DNA from 3 places in the Kitasatospora sp. NPDC018058 genome. Region 1 is predicted to be linked to each of the others. Evidence: riboswitches for the same ligand, from Rfam matches in the RefSeq annotation. Region 1 holds a riboswitch; each other region holds the start of a gene.
The links. Region 1 has a riboswitch for cyclic di-AMP ahead of ACH4E7_RS26440 (peptidoglycan DD-metalloendopeptidase family protein). Riboswitches for the same ligand answer to the same signal wherever they lie in the genome.

Region 1 (4,270 bases):
GTGCGCCGGGTCGCGCTGCCGGACGCCTTCTTCGCCTTCGACGGCCTGCTGGAGACCTTCCTGACCGTCCTGGACGAGTTCGGCGCCTTCCCGGCCGTGATCGAGGCCGAGCTGGACCGCTACCTGCCGTTCCTGGCCACCACCAAGGTGCTGATGGGCGCGGTGCGCGCGGGCGTCGGCCGGGAGACCGGGCACGAGGTCATCAAGGAGCACGCCGTCGCCTCCGCGCTGGCGATGCGCGCGGGCGCCCGCGAGAACGAGCTGCTGGACCGGCTGGCCGCCGACGAGCGGATCCCGCTGGACCGGGCCGCGCTGGACGCGCTGCTGGCCGACAGGCTGTCGTTCACCGGTGCGGCCGGGGCGCAGGTCGCCGAGGTGGTCCGCCAGGTGGAGACCGTCGCGGCGGCCTACCCGGAGGCGGCCAAGTACGCGCCGGCCGACATCCTCTAGGAGAGCGGCATTCCCTGACGATCGGTCAACTCTCCGAGGGCCCTGCCGCCGTTCCGGTGGCGGGGCCCTCGTGCGTCCGGGCGTGTCCGGGGTCGAGCGGCGGGGTGGTGGTGGCGCAGGGCCAGTCGCAGTTCGGCTCGGCCACCGGGTGCTCCTCGGGGGCGAGCACATTGCCCCGGACGGTGGCGAAGGCGATCAGCCCGCCGGCGGCCAGCAGACCCGCGCAGATCAGCATCGCGGTGTGGAAGGCGGAGTCCACCGAGGACGGCACCCGGTAGGCGTCGCCGCTCAGCCCGGCCAGCGCCGGGAGGGCGGCCACCGCGAGCAGGCCGGCCGCGCGGGCGGCGGCGTTGTTGACGCCGCTGGCGATGCCCGCGTGCCGTACCTCGACGGCGGCCAGAACCGTCGCGGTCAGCGGCGCGACCAGCAGGGTCATCCCGCTGCCCATCACGGCGACGGCGGGCAGCACGTCCGCCCCGTAGGAGGAGCCGGGGCCGATGCGCAGCATCAGCAGCACCCCGGTGGCGCACAGCAGCGGGCCGACCGTGAGCGGGATACGGGGGCCGATCCGCTTGCCGAGGCGCCCGGCGCGCGCCGAGAACGTCAGCATCAGCACGGTGATCGGCACCAGGGCGAAGCCCGAGGCCAGCGGGGAGAAGCCGGAGACGATCTGCAGCTGCACCACCAGCAGGAAGAACACCCCGCTGAAGGCCGCGTAGACGCAGAGGGTGACCAGGTTCACGGCGGTGAACAGCCGGGAGGAGAACAGCCCGAGCGGCAGCATCGGTTCGGGCGTGCGGCGCTCGACGGCGACGAAGGCGGCGCCGAGCAGCAGGCCGATCGCGCCGGTGAGCCAGACGGCGGGGGACAGACCCTCCCCGGCGGCGGTGAGCGCGTAGGTGATCGCGCCGAGGGTGAGCGCGGCGAGCAGTGCGCCGGGCACGTCGAAGCGGCCGGAGGCGGACTCGTCGCGGCTCTCCGGGACGTACCGGGAGGTCACGGCGACCACGGCGGCGGCCAGCGGCAGGTTCAGCAGGAAGATCCAGCGCCAGCCGGGGCCGTCCACCAGCCAGCCGCCGAGGAACGGGCCGACGGCGGCGGAGACCCCGCCGAGGCCGGACCACAGGCCCACCGCCGCCGAGCGGTCGTCAGGATGGAAGACCGCCTGGAGCATGGCGAGCGAGCCGGGGGTGAGCAGTGCCCCGCCGATGCCCTGGACGGCGCGGGCCACGATCAGCACTTCGATGTTCGGGGCGGCGGCGCAGGCCGCGGAGGCGGCGGCGAACCAGACCACGCCGATCAGGAAGACCCGGCGCCTTCCGTACCGGTCGCCGAGCGCGCCACCGAGCAGGATCAGGCCCGCCAGGGTGAGCAGATAGGCGTTCAGCGTCCATTGCAGGGACGCCAGGGAGGCGCCGAGGTCGGCGCCGATCCGGGGCAGGGCGACGTTCACCACGGTGCCGTCGAGCATCGCCATGCTGGAGCCGAGCACGGTTGCCAGGAGTACCCAGCGACCCTGCGCGGTGCCCAGGCGCAAGGTGCCGGCTGTTGAGGTGGCCACGGCCCGATCCTGCTCCCGGCGGGGCGTACGTGACAAGGGTCACCGCGTGGCGCGTCCGTGGCGAGCGGTGCGTGAGCGCACGGTCGCGCTGGGGCGTGGAGATCGGCACAGGGTCGTGGATCAGTGGCGCTCGGTGAATGGATTGTGTACGCACCGTGCGGCGGGTCATGCGGAGGGTCACCACCCTCCGGGGGGATGTCGCCGGTTCAAGAGATCGACATTGCTTCACCCGAACGGATGGGTTTTAGTTCAGCGACCGCCCGGCCAGCCCGGGTGGATCCACCGGGTGGAACGCCGAGTCCTGCCGCTGCCCGATGGTTCGAACTGAGCTCTGTACGGCAGGAGCGGGGGACCCACAGGTAAGTCGCCGGTCCGGAGTTCGCGCTTCTCAGCGCGAACGTCCAGGACCGGCTTGGGGTGAAGCCGCGCATGCGGCCGGGCAACTCCAGCCCGAACCCGACAGCTCACCTCGCAGGCGTCGGAGAGGAAATCCATGCCTGCTCAGGCCCGTCGTATCGCCCTGCCCCGCGCCGCCCGCTTCGGCATCGGCATCGCCGTCACCGGTGCCTCCTTCGCCCTGCCGCTCGTGACCGCGATGGGCGCCCAGGCGCACACCGCCCCGGGTGCGCCGGCCGCCTCGGTCGCGCAGCACACCGCCGCCGCGGAGGCCAAGCCGGCCGTTCCGGCCGCCGCGTTCGATAGCTACCGGGTCGTCAGCGGCGACACCCTGACCACGATCGCCGACGCCAAGCAGGTCGAGGGCGGCTGGCACGCGCTGTACGAGCGGAACCGCTCGGTGGTCGGCGCCAACCCGGACCTGATCTTCCCGGGCCAGCAGCTCTCGCTCGCGGCGGACGCCGCCAAGCCGGCAGCTCCGGCCGCCCCGGCCAAGCCGGCCGCCCCGGTCACCCAGAGCGCCGCCGCGGCCGCGGACACCCAGCTGCAGGTCAAGACCGAGGCCGCCAAGCCGGGCGCCCAGCTCCAGACCCAGGTGCAGAGCGCCGCCCCGGCCAAGCCGGCCGCCCCGGCCCCGGTCGCCCCGGCCAAGCCGGCCGCCCCGGTCGCCGCCACCTCCGGCTACGTCGCCCCGCTGGCCAACCCGGTGCTGGGCGAGGCGTACGGCGTGGCCGGCTCGATGTGGGCCTCCGGCCACCACACCGGCCAGGACTTCGTCGCCTCCACCGGCACCCCGCTGCGCGCGGTCGCCAACGGTGTCGTGGTGAAGGCCGGCAACGGCGGCGCCTACGGCAACGAGGTCGAGATCAAGCTCGCCGACGGCAAGTACGCGCAGTACGCGCACCTGTCGGTGATCGGCGTGAAGGTCGGTCAGACCGTCACCGTCGGCCAGCGGCTCGGCCTCTCCGGCGCCACCGGCAACGTGACCGGCCCGCACCTGCACTTCGAGATCCGTACCGGTCCGGAGTACGGCTCGGACATCAACCCGGTCGCCTACCTGCGGGCGCACGGCGTCGCGCTCTGACCCTGCGCTGACCGCGGGTTTCAGGAACCACCGCTGTTGCGGGGCGAATCGACCGCCCGGGATGGTCATGTCGGGTGACCGCTCGACCGGGTGATCGCCGCATCAGTGGACATGGGCGCGGGACACGCCCAAGGCCGGCCCGGCTTCGCGAGGATTCCTCGCGAAGCCGGGCCGGCCGCTGCCGTTTCCGGCTCCGGGCGTGTTCGAGCGGTCGAACCTGGCGTCAACTCCTGCTGCCTTTGGCGAGATTCGTCGTCTTTCGGGTGCGGCCCCGGTCGCGCGATGCTGTCGGGCAGTCACCGCCCAGCCCTTCTCCGGCGGGCGGACGGGTGTGGGCGGACGGGTGTGGGCGGACGAGGAGGCCGGATGGCGGTCGGGAGCGGGGATGCGGTCGGGGAGCGGGCCGGGTCGACCGGCTGAAGGCGGGCTCGGTGGGCCTGACGGGCGTGGTGTTCATGGCGATCGCCACCGCCGCACCGATCACCGCGATGACCGGGAACCTGCCGATCGTGATCGGGCAGGGCAACGGGGTCGGCGCGCCCGCCGCGTACATCGTGGCGACCGTGGTGCTCACGGTGTTCTCGGTCGGGTACGTGGCGATGGCCCGGCACATCACGGCGGCCGGGGCGTTCTACGGGTACGTCTCGCACGGGCTGGGCAGGGTCGCCGGGATGGCCTCCGGGCTGCTCGCGGTCATGGCGTACATCGTCTTCGAGGCCTCGACGCGATCGGGCGGGAGGGCTTCCTGCACCCGGCGCTCGGCCGCACCCACCCGCGGC
Region 2 (4,270 bases), on a different contig from region 1:
CGGGTGCCGGCGGGGCGGCCGGGGGCAGCGACAGCTGGGCCAGCCCGCCGGCCGCCAGCAGCAGCGCACCGCGCCGGGACAGCACGCAGCCGGCCGGGTCTATCAGGTGGGGCTCGGCCGGGCCGGAGGGCATCGCGCTCAGAGCCGGACCACCCCTGACACCGGCATCGCGTTGACGCTCTCGTACCGCACCTTGGCGCCCGGGTAGGGGGCGTGCACCATCACCCCGCCGCCGGCGTACATCCCGACGTGGTGCATGTCCCGGTAGAAGATCACCAGGTCTCCCGGCCGCGCTTCGGAGAGGCTGACCCGCTGCCCGGCGTACGCCTGGGCCTGCGAGGTGCGCGGCAGGGTCACTCCGGCCTGCCGCCAGCTGTAGTACATCAGACCGGAGCAGTCGAAGGCGCGGGGCCCGGCTGATCCGTAGACGTACGGCGAGCCGATCATCCGGACCGCGGCGGCCAGCGCGGCCGCCCCGCGCTCGGAGGCGGGCGGGGTGGTGCCGAGGTCCAGCCGGTCGGTGCCGCGGGTGGCACGCTGTTCGGCGTCCTTGGCGTCCTGGACGGCCATCCGGGCCCGCTCGGCCGCGCCCAGGCTGTCGAGCAGCTTCTGTGCCGTGGCCAGCCGCTGCCGGATCTGCTGCTTGTTCTCGGCCAGCGAGCGCCGGGCCTGGTCCAGCTCGGCGAGCTTGCCCGCGGTCTCGGTGCGGCGCTGGTCGAGCCGGCGCTGACGGCCGACCAGCTCGCGCAGGGTCTCCTGCTGCCGCTCGGCGGCCTGGCCGAAGGTGCGGGCCCGGGCGAGGTAGGACTCGGGGTCGCTGGAGAGCATCAGCTGGGCGGTCTGGGTCATCCCGCCGCCGCGGTACTCGGACCCCGCCACGGTCGCGAGGTCCCCCCGCAACTGGTTGAGCTGGTCCTGGGCGGCGGCCACCTCGCCCTGCAGGGTGGTGGTCTCGCCCTGGAGCCGCTTCTGCGCCTCCTGCGCGGCGTTGTACCTCTCGGACGCCTGCTCAGCCTCGTCGTACAGCTGCTCGACCTGTGCCTTGACGTCCTTGCGGTCGGGGGTGTCCGGCCCACCCGGAGCGGCTTGGGCACTGCCGCAGGTCGCCACGCCCAGGGCCGTGGTGGCGGCTGCGGTCAGTACCAGCGCACGGGCGAGCAGTCGGGAACGGCGATGCACGGGCATGGCGGCAGCGGCTCCAATCCTGCGGCGCGGCCCGCGGCCGCGCCCCAGCGGGCGGCCGTCGAGCGGGAGTCCGGTGGCAGACGTTAGCGAGTCCGGGCAAGCGAGTCCAAACCCCTCCCGACCCGAATATTTGACCACTAATCGGACATTCGCCCGAGCCGCCGGAAAAGCCGCAGGCCCGGCCCTCCGTGACGGAGGACCGGGCCCGGAACGGCCTGGGCGGGAATCAGACCCGCACGATGGAGGACAGCGGCATGTTGGAGACCGCCTCGTAGCGGACCGACGCACCCGGCTTGGGCGCGTGCAGCACCTGGCCGTTGCCCGCGTAGATGCCGACGTGGTGGGCGTCGCTGTAGAAGATCAGCAGGTCGCCGGGCTGGGCCTGGGAGATGTCCGAGCCGATCCGGGTGCCGGCGCCGGCCTGCTCCTGCGAGGTGCGCGGCAGCGACACGCCGACCTGGTTGAACGCCCAGACCATCAGGCCGGAGCAGTCGAAGGAGCTGGGGCCGGTGGCGCCCCAGACGTACGGGCTGCCGACCTTGCCGGCGGCGGCGGCCAGTGCGGCGGCACCGTGCGAGCTGCCGGGCGCGGCCGGCTTGACGACCGGCGAGGACGAGGAGCCCGAGCCGATGTCGGTGCGGCCGCTGTCGCGCGAGGCGCGGTCGGAGGCGGCCTGCTGCTGGGCGGCCTTCGCGGCGGCGTCGGCCTGGGCCTTGGCGTCGGCGGCGGCCTTCTCCTCGGCCTGGCGGATCGCCTGGCGCTCCTGCTCGGTCAGGGTGTTGAGCAGGTCCTGGGCGGCCTTCAGCTTGTTCTGGACCTCCTCCTTGGAGGCCTTCAGCTGCTGGGTGGTGGACTCCAGTTCGGCGAGCTTGCCCTGGGCCTCGGTGCGGTCCTGGTCGAGCTTGCGCTGCTGCTCCTGGAGCTGCTTCAGCTGGTTCTTCTGGGTGTCACCGGCCTGGTTCAGCGCACCGGCCTGGTTGAGGAAGTTGTCCGGCTTGGACGAGAGCATCAGCTGGACGGTCGGGGATATGCCGCCGTTGCGGTACTGCTCCCCGGCGATCTCGGCGAGCCCGCCCTGCAGGTCGGTCACCTGGGACTGCTGCCGGGCCACCTGGTCCTGCAGGCCGGAGACCTGCTTCTCCAGCGCCTGCTGCTTCTCCTGGGCGGCGTTGTACTTCTCGGTCGCCTGCTCGGCCTGCTCGTTGAGCTGGTCGACCTGCTCCTTGACCTGCTCCTTGGTCGGCTGCGGGTCGGCGTGCGCGCCGGACTGCGCGGAGAGGGCGACGGCTGCCGCGGCGACACCGGTCAGGATCGAGACACGGGCGCGGCTGGCGGGCTTGGGACGACGATGGGACGCCACGAAGGCGGACTCCTTCTTCCTACGGCCGCCTACCGGGTGAGCTGACGGGTTCGGGCCGGAAGCATGCCCTACGACGCCTCACGGCCGTTCCACCGGCCGACCTGGCGCCGATTCACCCCGGAGGAACGTGGTTCCCCGGCTCCGCTCCGCAGCGCCCCCGACCACTGGGCTCCCCTGTCGGACAGTCGCTTCGACCTGCCCCGCTGTTTCGCGAACTCGACGGAAACCACCGCCGCCACCCCGGCTGGGTGATCGACACTGCGGTGGTTCGGGGCACGACCCTAGTAACTGAACCGTGATCCGTTCAAATCCTTGTCAGAAAAAAGACGGAAGATTACCCATGTTCTTTTGTGAAAATGACTGATGGTGATCACTGCTGCACACAAAGCTGATCGGTTCTCACCAGTCGGACACTGCACCCGCAAACCCGAAGCGCCACCCCCGATAGGAGGGTGGCGCGGATCACAGGGCCGGAGTCGGCCCCTCGGGCGTGTCGGGTCGTCAGACCCGGCGAATCGTGTTGATCGGCATCGCGTCGGCCTTCATCACCTTCACCACGTCCCCGGTGTGCGGCGCGTGGACCACCATGCCGTTGCCGATGTACATCCCGACGTGGTGCCGGTCGCTGCCGTAGATGACCAGGTCGCCCGGCTGAGCCTGGTCCAGCGAGGGCACCCGGGTGCCGACGTCGCCCTGCTCCTGCGAGGTCCGCGGCAGCGAGACGCCGGCCTGGGAGTACGACCAGACCATCAGACCCGAGCAGTCGAAGGTGTTCGGCCCGGTGGAGCCCCAGACGTACGGCGAGCCCTGCTTGCTCATCGCCTTGGCGACGGCCACGGCCGCGTAGCCGCTGGCCGGCGGCAGGCTGCTGAGGTCGACCCGGGCGCTGCCGCGCGAGGCGCGGTCGTCCTGCTGCTGCTGGGCCTTCAGCGCGGCGCGGTCCGCGGCGCTGAGCGAGTTCAGCAGGTCCTGGGCGGTCTTCAGCTTCGCGTTGACGTCCGCCTTGGCCTGGTTCAGGTCCTTGGTGGTGGAGTCCAGCGAGGCCAGCACGGCGGCGGCCTCGGCCTTCTCCTGGTCCAGCCGGCGCTGCTGGTCGAGCAGGCCCTTGAGCGCCTCGGTCTGGCTGGCGCTGGCCTGCTGGACGCTGGAGGCCTTCTCCAGGTAGCCGGACGGGTCGGAGGAGAGCATCAGCTGGACGGACGGGTCGACGCCGCCGGTGCGGTACTGCTCGCCCGCCACCTGGGCCAGGCCGGTCTGCAGCTGGCTCATCTGGTCCTGACTGCGGGCGACCTGGTCCTGCAGCTGGTCGGCCTGCTTGCGGAGCTGGTCGGCGCGCTCCTTGGCACCGTTGTACTTCTCCGCCGCCTGCTCCTGCTCCTCCTGGAGCTGGTCGATCTGAGCCTTGACGTCAGCCTTGCTCGGCTGCGGCGCGGCGTGCGCGGCCACCTGGGCGGAAAGGGCGACCGCGGTCGCAGCGGCAGCGGTGAGCACGGAGACCCGCGCGCGGCTCGGCTGCTTGGGACGGCGGTGGGAGGCCAAGGGACCGGCTCCTTCTTCCAACGGACTCACCTGTTCGGGTGAGATTCCGGAAAATAGGTTTGACGCCAGACCCTAGTGAAGATCTACCCGTTTTGCCACTCCCCCGAAGGCGTGAAGTCCGGTTCCCACGCTGACTTCACGGGATCCGCACAGCCTCGCAGAACGGGCGATGACCAGGGGTCGATC
Region 3 (4,270 bases), on a different contig from region 1:
GGGATCGGCCCGTTACGGCATCATGTGCCGTCCCGACGGCATGGTCTTCGACGACGGTGTCACCGTGCGGCTCTCCGACGACCACTACTACCTGACGACGACCACGGGCAACGCGGCGGCCGTGTTCGACTGGCTCGAGGAGTGGCTGCAGACCGAGTGGCCCGAGCTGCGCGTGCGCTGCACCTCGGTGACCGAGCAGTGGTCCACCGTCGCCGTCGTCGGCCCCCGGTCCCGTGAGGTCCTTACCGCCCTCGCGCCCGATCTGGACGTCTCCAACGAGGCATTCCCGTTCATGACGGTCAGTCAGGCCGGACTGGCCAACGGCATCCCGGCCCGGATCTGCCGCATCTCCTTCTCCGGCGAGCTGGCGTACGAGATCAACGTCGCGAGCTGGTTCGGCCTCGCCGCGTGGGAGGCCGTGATCGCGGCGGGCGGCCCGGCCGGAATCACCCCCTACGGCACCGAGACCATGCACGTGCTACGCGCGGAGAAGGGATACCCCATCGTCGGCCAGGACACGGACGGCACGGTCACCCCGCAGGACCTCGGCATGGAGTGGATCGTCTCCCGCCACAAGCACTTCGTCGGCAAGCGGTCCTTCCGGCGGGCGGACACCGCGCGGGCCGACCGGAAGCACCTGGTCGCGCTGCTGCCGGTCGACCGCGCCGAGTTGCTGCCGGAGGGCTCCCAGCTGGTGGCCGAGGGCGTCGACACCACGGCCGGCCCGGTGCCCTCGCTCGGCCACGTGACCTCCAGCTACCGCAGCGCCGCGCTCGGCCGGACCTTCGCTCTCGCCCTCGTCCGAGGCGGCCGGGACAGGATCGGCGAGACCGTCCTCGCACCGCTCGCAGACGGCCGCACGGTCGCCGCGACCGTCGCCGACCCCGTCCTCTACGACCCGAAGGGAGCCCGCCGTGACGGTTGACCGGCTGCGGCAGAGTCCGCTCGGACATCTCACCGACACTCCCCCAGCCTCCGGCCGTGGGTACCCCCATCTCGGCCCTGCTGTCACCAGCGAACGAGGTGTCCGGCTGCGCGAGGTCCCGTTCCATGCCCAGCTCAACCTCCGGCTCGACCCGGCCGGCGCGGCCGCGGCGCGGGTCGGCAAGGCGCTCGGCGCGGCTCTGCCGGCCCAGGCCGACACCGCCGTCCGAGCAGGCGACCTCCAGGTGCTGTGGCTGGGCCCGGACGAGTGGCTCGTCGTCGGCCCCGACGGCTCGGGGCCGACCACCGAGCGGGTTCTGCGCGCGGCGCTGGCAGACGAGCCCGGATCGGTCGTGGACGTCTCCGCCAACCGCACGACGCTCGAACTGACCGGCCCGGCCGCACGCCAGGTGCTGGAGAAGGGCTGCTCACTCGATCTGCACCCGCGCGCCTTCGCGCCGGGCCGCTGCGCCCAGACGACGGTGTCCAAGGTCAACGTGGTGCTCCACCAGCTCGACGAGGCGCCGTCGTACCGGCTCCTGGTCCGCGGGTCGTTCGCCCAGTACCTCGCGGACTGGTTGCTCGACGCGATGGAGGAGTACCGACACTCGCCACTCCCCGCCCTCCCCTGACGGTGCGGGATTCACTGAGATCACAACGGCCGTTCCAACGGTGTTCGAGGTGGGACGAGGACCTCGCCGTGTACGCCGAGTAGCCGGTGCGCTACGCCGCGGCGGACTGCCCGCACCGCGGTCCCGTCCGGACCCCGGGCACGCCGACGGCCCGGCTCACGCATCGCTACGTGAACCGGGCCGGTCAGGTGGCCGCTTGGCACCCGTCAGCCGCCGGACATCCGGCCGACAGGCGGTACTCGCTCGGACCCATCGGTTCGAACAGGCCGATCAGGCCCGATCAGGCCGTACTGATCGGGAGAGGTCCGATCAGTACGCGCTGTGCACCTGCCAGAACGCCCAGGCGGCGTTCGGGCTGCCGTAGACGGTGTTCATGTACTGCAGGGCCCACTTGAGCTGGGTGGCGGGGTTGTTCTGCCAGTCGGAACCGGCCGAGGCCATCTTGTTGCCGGGCAGCGCCTGCGGCAGGCCGTAGGCACCCGAGCTCGGGTTGGTGGCGTGGATGTTCCAGCCGCTCTCGTGGCTGATGATCTGGTCGAACGAGGCCAGCTGGTTCGCCGGGACGATCGAGGCCGCAAGCGCCTGCAGCGCGGCCGGGGTGTTGGCGACCGGGGCGGCCGGGGTGGCGGCCAACGGGCTGGCGGCGGCCGGCTTGGCCGGAGCCGGGGCGGCCCCGCCCAGGGTCAGGTGCTGGCCCGGGTAGATCTTGCCCGGGCCTTTGGTCAGCACGGACTTGTTGAGCTCGTAGAGCCTCTGCCAGCCGCCCTGCACGTTGTGCGTGGTGGCGATCTTGGTGAGGGAGTCACCGCTCTGGACGGTGTAGACAGCGGGCGCCTGCGGGGCGGCGGCCGGGGCCGAGTGCGCCGGGGCGGGCTTGACGGGGGCGGCGTTCGCGGCGGTGGCGGCGACCACCGGGATGCCGACGCCGACGCCGACGACCACGGCGGCCGCGACGATGCGCTTGACGGAACCGACAGCGAACAGGCTGGGGCGAGCGTTGACGGGCAGCATGAAGTGCGATTCCTCTCACACGCCTGCGAGGTGAGCTGTCGGGTTCGGGCTGGAGTTGCCCGGCCGCGCAGAGACGCGGCTTCACCCCTAGCCCCGCCGGAACCAGTCCGGATGAGGCGACTTACCTGTGGGTCCCCCGCCCCTGCCGCGGTGCTTCATGGATGCACGTGCCCGCCCGATCCGGCGGCAGGATTCGGCGTTCCGGAGAGCGGGGTTCGTTTCGTACGGAGACGAACGAGAAGGACCGTAAACGGCACGGAGCCATTAGCACAAGGCCTCGTGAGCTGGGTCACGGCCCGGCCGGATTGTCCGAATGATCCACAATAGCGCTTGATAACGATTCGACAACGGCCCTATGAGTCCGTGTCAGTACGGGCCGCCGGGCCCAGCGCGGCGGCCACCGCCCGATGGCGCGCCGTGCGGGTCGCGGGTTCGGGCCGGCGCGCCCGCCCTGGGGCGCGCCGACCTGACCGGAGGTCAGCCTGCCTGCCAACCCTGCGCATCGACGCCTCCCGGCACCTCGGCTGCCGGATCGTACGGGGTGCGGGTGTGGACGAAGCCGGCCTGGTCCAGGTGGTCGACCGTGCTGTCGGCCCGGTGCACCACGCGCAGCGGCTCGCCCGCGCAGTAGCCGTCCAGCCCGGTCCAGGTCCCGTCCGGCCCGGGCCGGAACCGTGAGGTGCGGGCCGCGCCGCCCAGCGCTGTGAGCTCCAGCACACGGCCGGCTCGCAGGTGCAGCGCGACCGCGCTGGTGCCACAGCACCAGGGGCCGGTCAGCGCCAACAGCTCCAGGGTCGACGTCGGTGAAGGGCCGCCCGGGCTCGGGGATCCGCGGCTCGCGCCCGGCGGTGATCGCGATCAGGTCGCGGGCCACCTGGCCGAGGTTGGGGCTGGCCGTGGTGTACGAGCATGACGACCGCCACATCGTCCTGCTCCCTGAACAAGAGCGAGGCGAGGAAGCCGGGCATCGAGCCGCCGTGGCCGACCCGCAGCCGGCTGACCACCTGCTGGAGCTGCCGGCCCAGGCCGTAGCCGGCCGACCAGTCGCCGTCCGGCGCGGCGGCCGGCCGACACATCTCGGCCAGCGTCTCCGGTACAGCGAGGCGTACGCGGTCGCCCGAGGGAGGGTGGCGATGAACTCATCAGGCGGGAGCCAGCCGCTCGATGGAGGTCGGCTCTCGGGGATCCTCATGACGTACCACACGCGATTTGCGCAGGTAGAGGTCGACGTACCCGATCGCGGTTGGCAGAGTGTTGCCCCCACCCCACTCCGGCGCCAACGTGCTCCTCCTGGACGAGCCGACCAACAACCTGGACCCGGTCTCCCGGGCGGAGGTCCTGGCGGCGGTCGGCACCTACCCGGGCGCGATCGTGATGGTCACCCACGACCCCGGCGCCATCGAGGCGCTCCGGCCCGACCGCATCCTGCTGCTGCCGGACGGGGACGAGGACCTGTGGCACGACTCGTACCTGGAGCTGGTCACGCAGGCCTGAGTGCCGTTGCCCGGTCCGGTCCCCGACGCCCGCTCCCAAGGTCGAGGCACCCCCGTTCCCCCTTGTTCCCGGCCTTTCCGCACCGGGGCCGCCTGCGGCCCCGGTGCCACCCGGTCGTGGTGACCACGGCCTGTCCCCCGCCGGGTGCGGCGCGGAGTCCGGAGGATCGACCCCGCGTGGCCGACCGGAAGAGTCCTAGCTGCTGTAGA

Region 2: linked by a shared signal. The riboswitch ahead of ACH4E7_RS07990 (NlpC/P60 family protein) and the one ahead of ACH4E7_RS26440 (peptidoglycan DD-metalloendopeptidase family protein) in region 1 are both predicted to bind cyclic di-AMP.
Region 3: linked by a shared signal. The riboswitch ahead of ACH4E7_RS10195 (LysM peptidoglycan-binding domain-containing protein) and the one ahead of ACH4E7_RS26440 (peptidoglycan DD-metalloendopeptidase family protein) in region 1 are both predicted to bind cyclic di-AMP.

What each region holds. Positions count from the first base shown of each region.
Region 1 is NZ_JBIRFA010000019.1:117,717-121,986, reverse strand. It holds gene purB (adenylosuccinate lyase) at 1-450, shown strand, start outside; gene ACH4E7_RS26445 (MFS transporter) at 476-2,011, opposite strand; cyclic di-AMP (ydaO/yuaA leader) riboswitch at 2,324-2,502, shown strand; gene ACH4E7_RS26440 (peptidoglycan DD-metalloendopeptidase family protein) at 2,505-3,491, shown strand; partial or broken gene ACH4E7_RS26435 (hypothetical protein) at 3,947-4,270, shown strand, end outside.
Region 2 is NZ_JBIRFA010000004.1:262,860-267,129, reverse strand. It holds gene ACH4E7_RS08000 (hypothetical protein) at 1-133, opposite strand, end outside; gene ACH4E7_RS07995 (NlpC/P60 family protein) at 139-1,185, opposite strand; gene ACH4E7_RS07990 (NlpC/P60 family protein) at 1,412-2,545, opposite strand; cyclic di-AMP (ydaO/yuaA leader) riboswitch at 2,556-2,709, opposite strand; gene ACH4E7_RS07985 (NlpC/P60 family protein) at 3,047-4,084, opposite strand.
Region 3 is NZ_JBIRFA010000006.1:36,518-40,787, reverse strand. It holds gene ACH4E7_RS10205 (sarcosine oxidase subunit alpha family protein) at 1-925, shown strand, start outside; gene ACH4E7_RS10200 (sarcosine oxidase subunit gamma) at 915-1,556, shown strand; gene ACH4E7_RS10195 (LysM peptidoglycan-binding domain-containing protein) at 1,866-2,567, opposite strand; cyclic di-AMP (ydaO/yuaA leader) riboswitch at 2,575-2,730, opposite strand; gene ACH4E7_RS10190 (hypothetical protein) at 3,045-3,350, opposite strand; partial or broken gene ACH4E7_RS10185 (ABC transporter ATP-binding protein) at 3,834-4,061, shown strand; gene ACH4E7_RS10180 (discoidin domain-containing protein) at 4,257-4,270, opposite strand, start outside.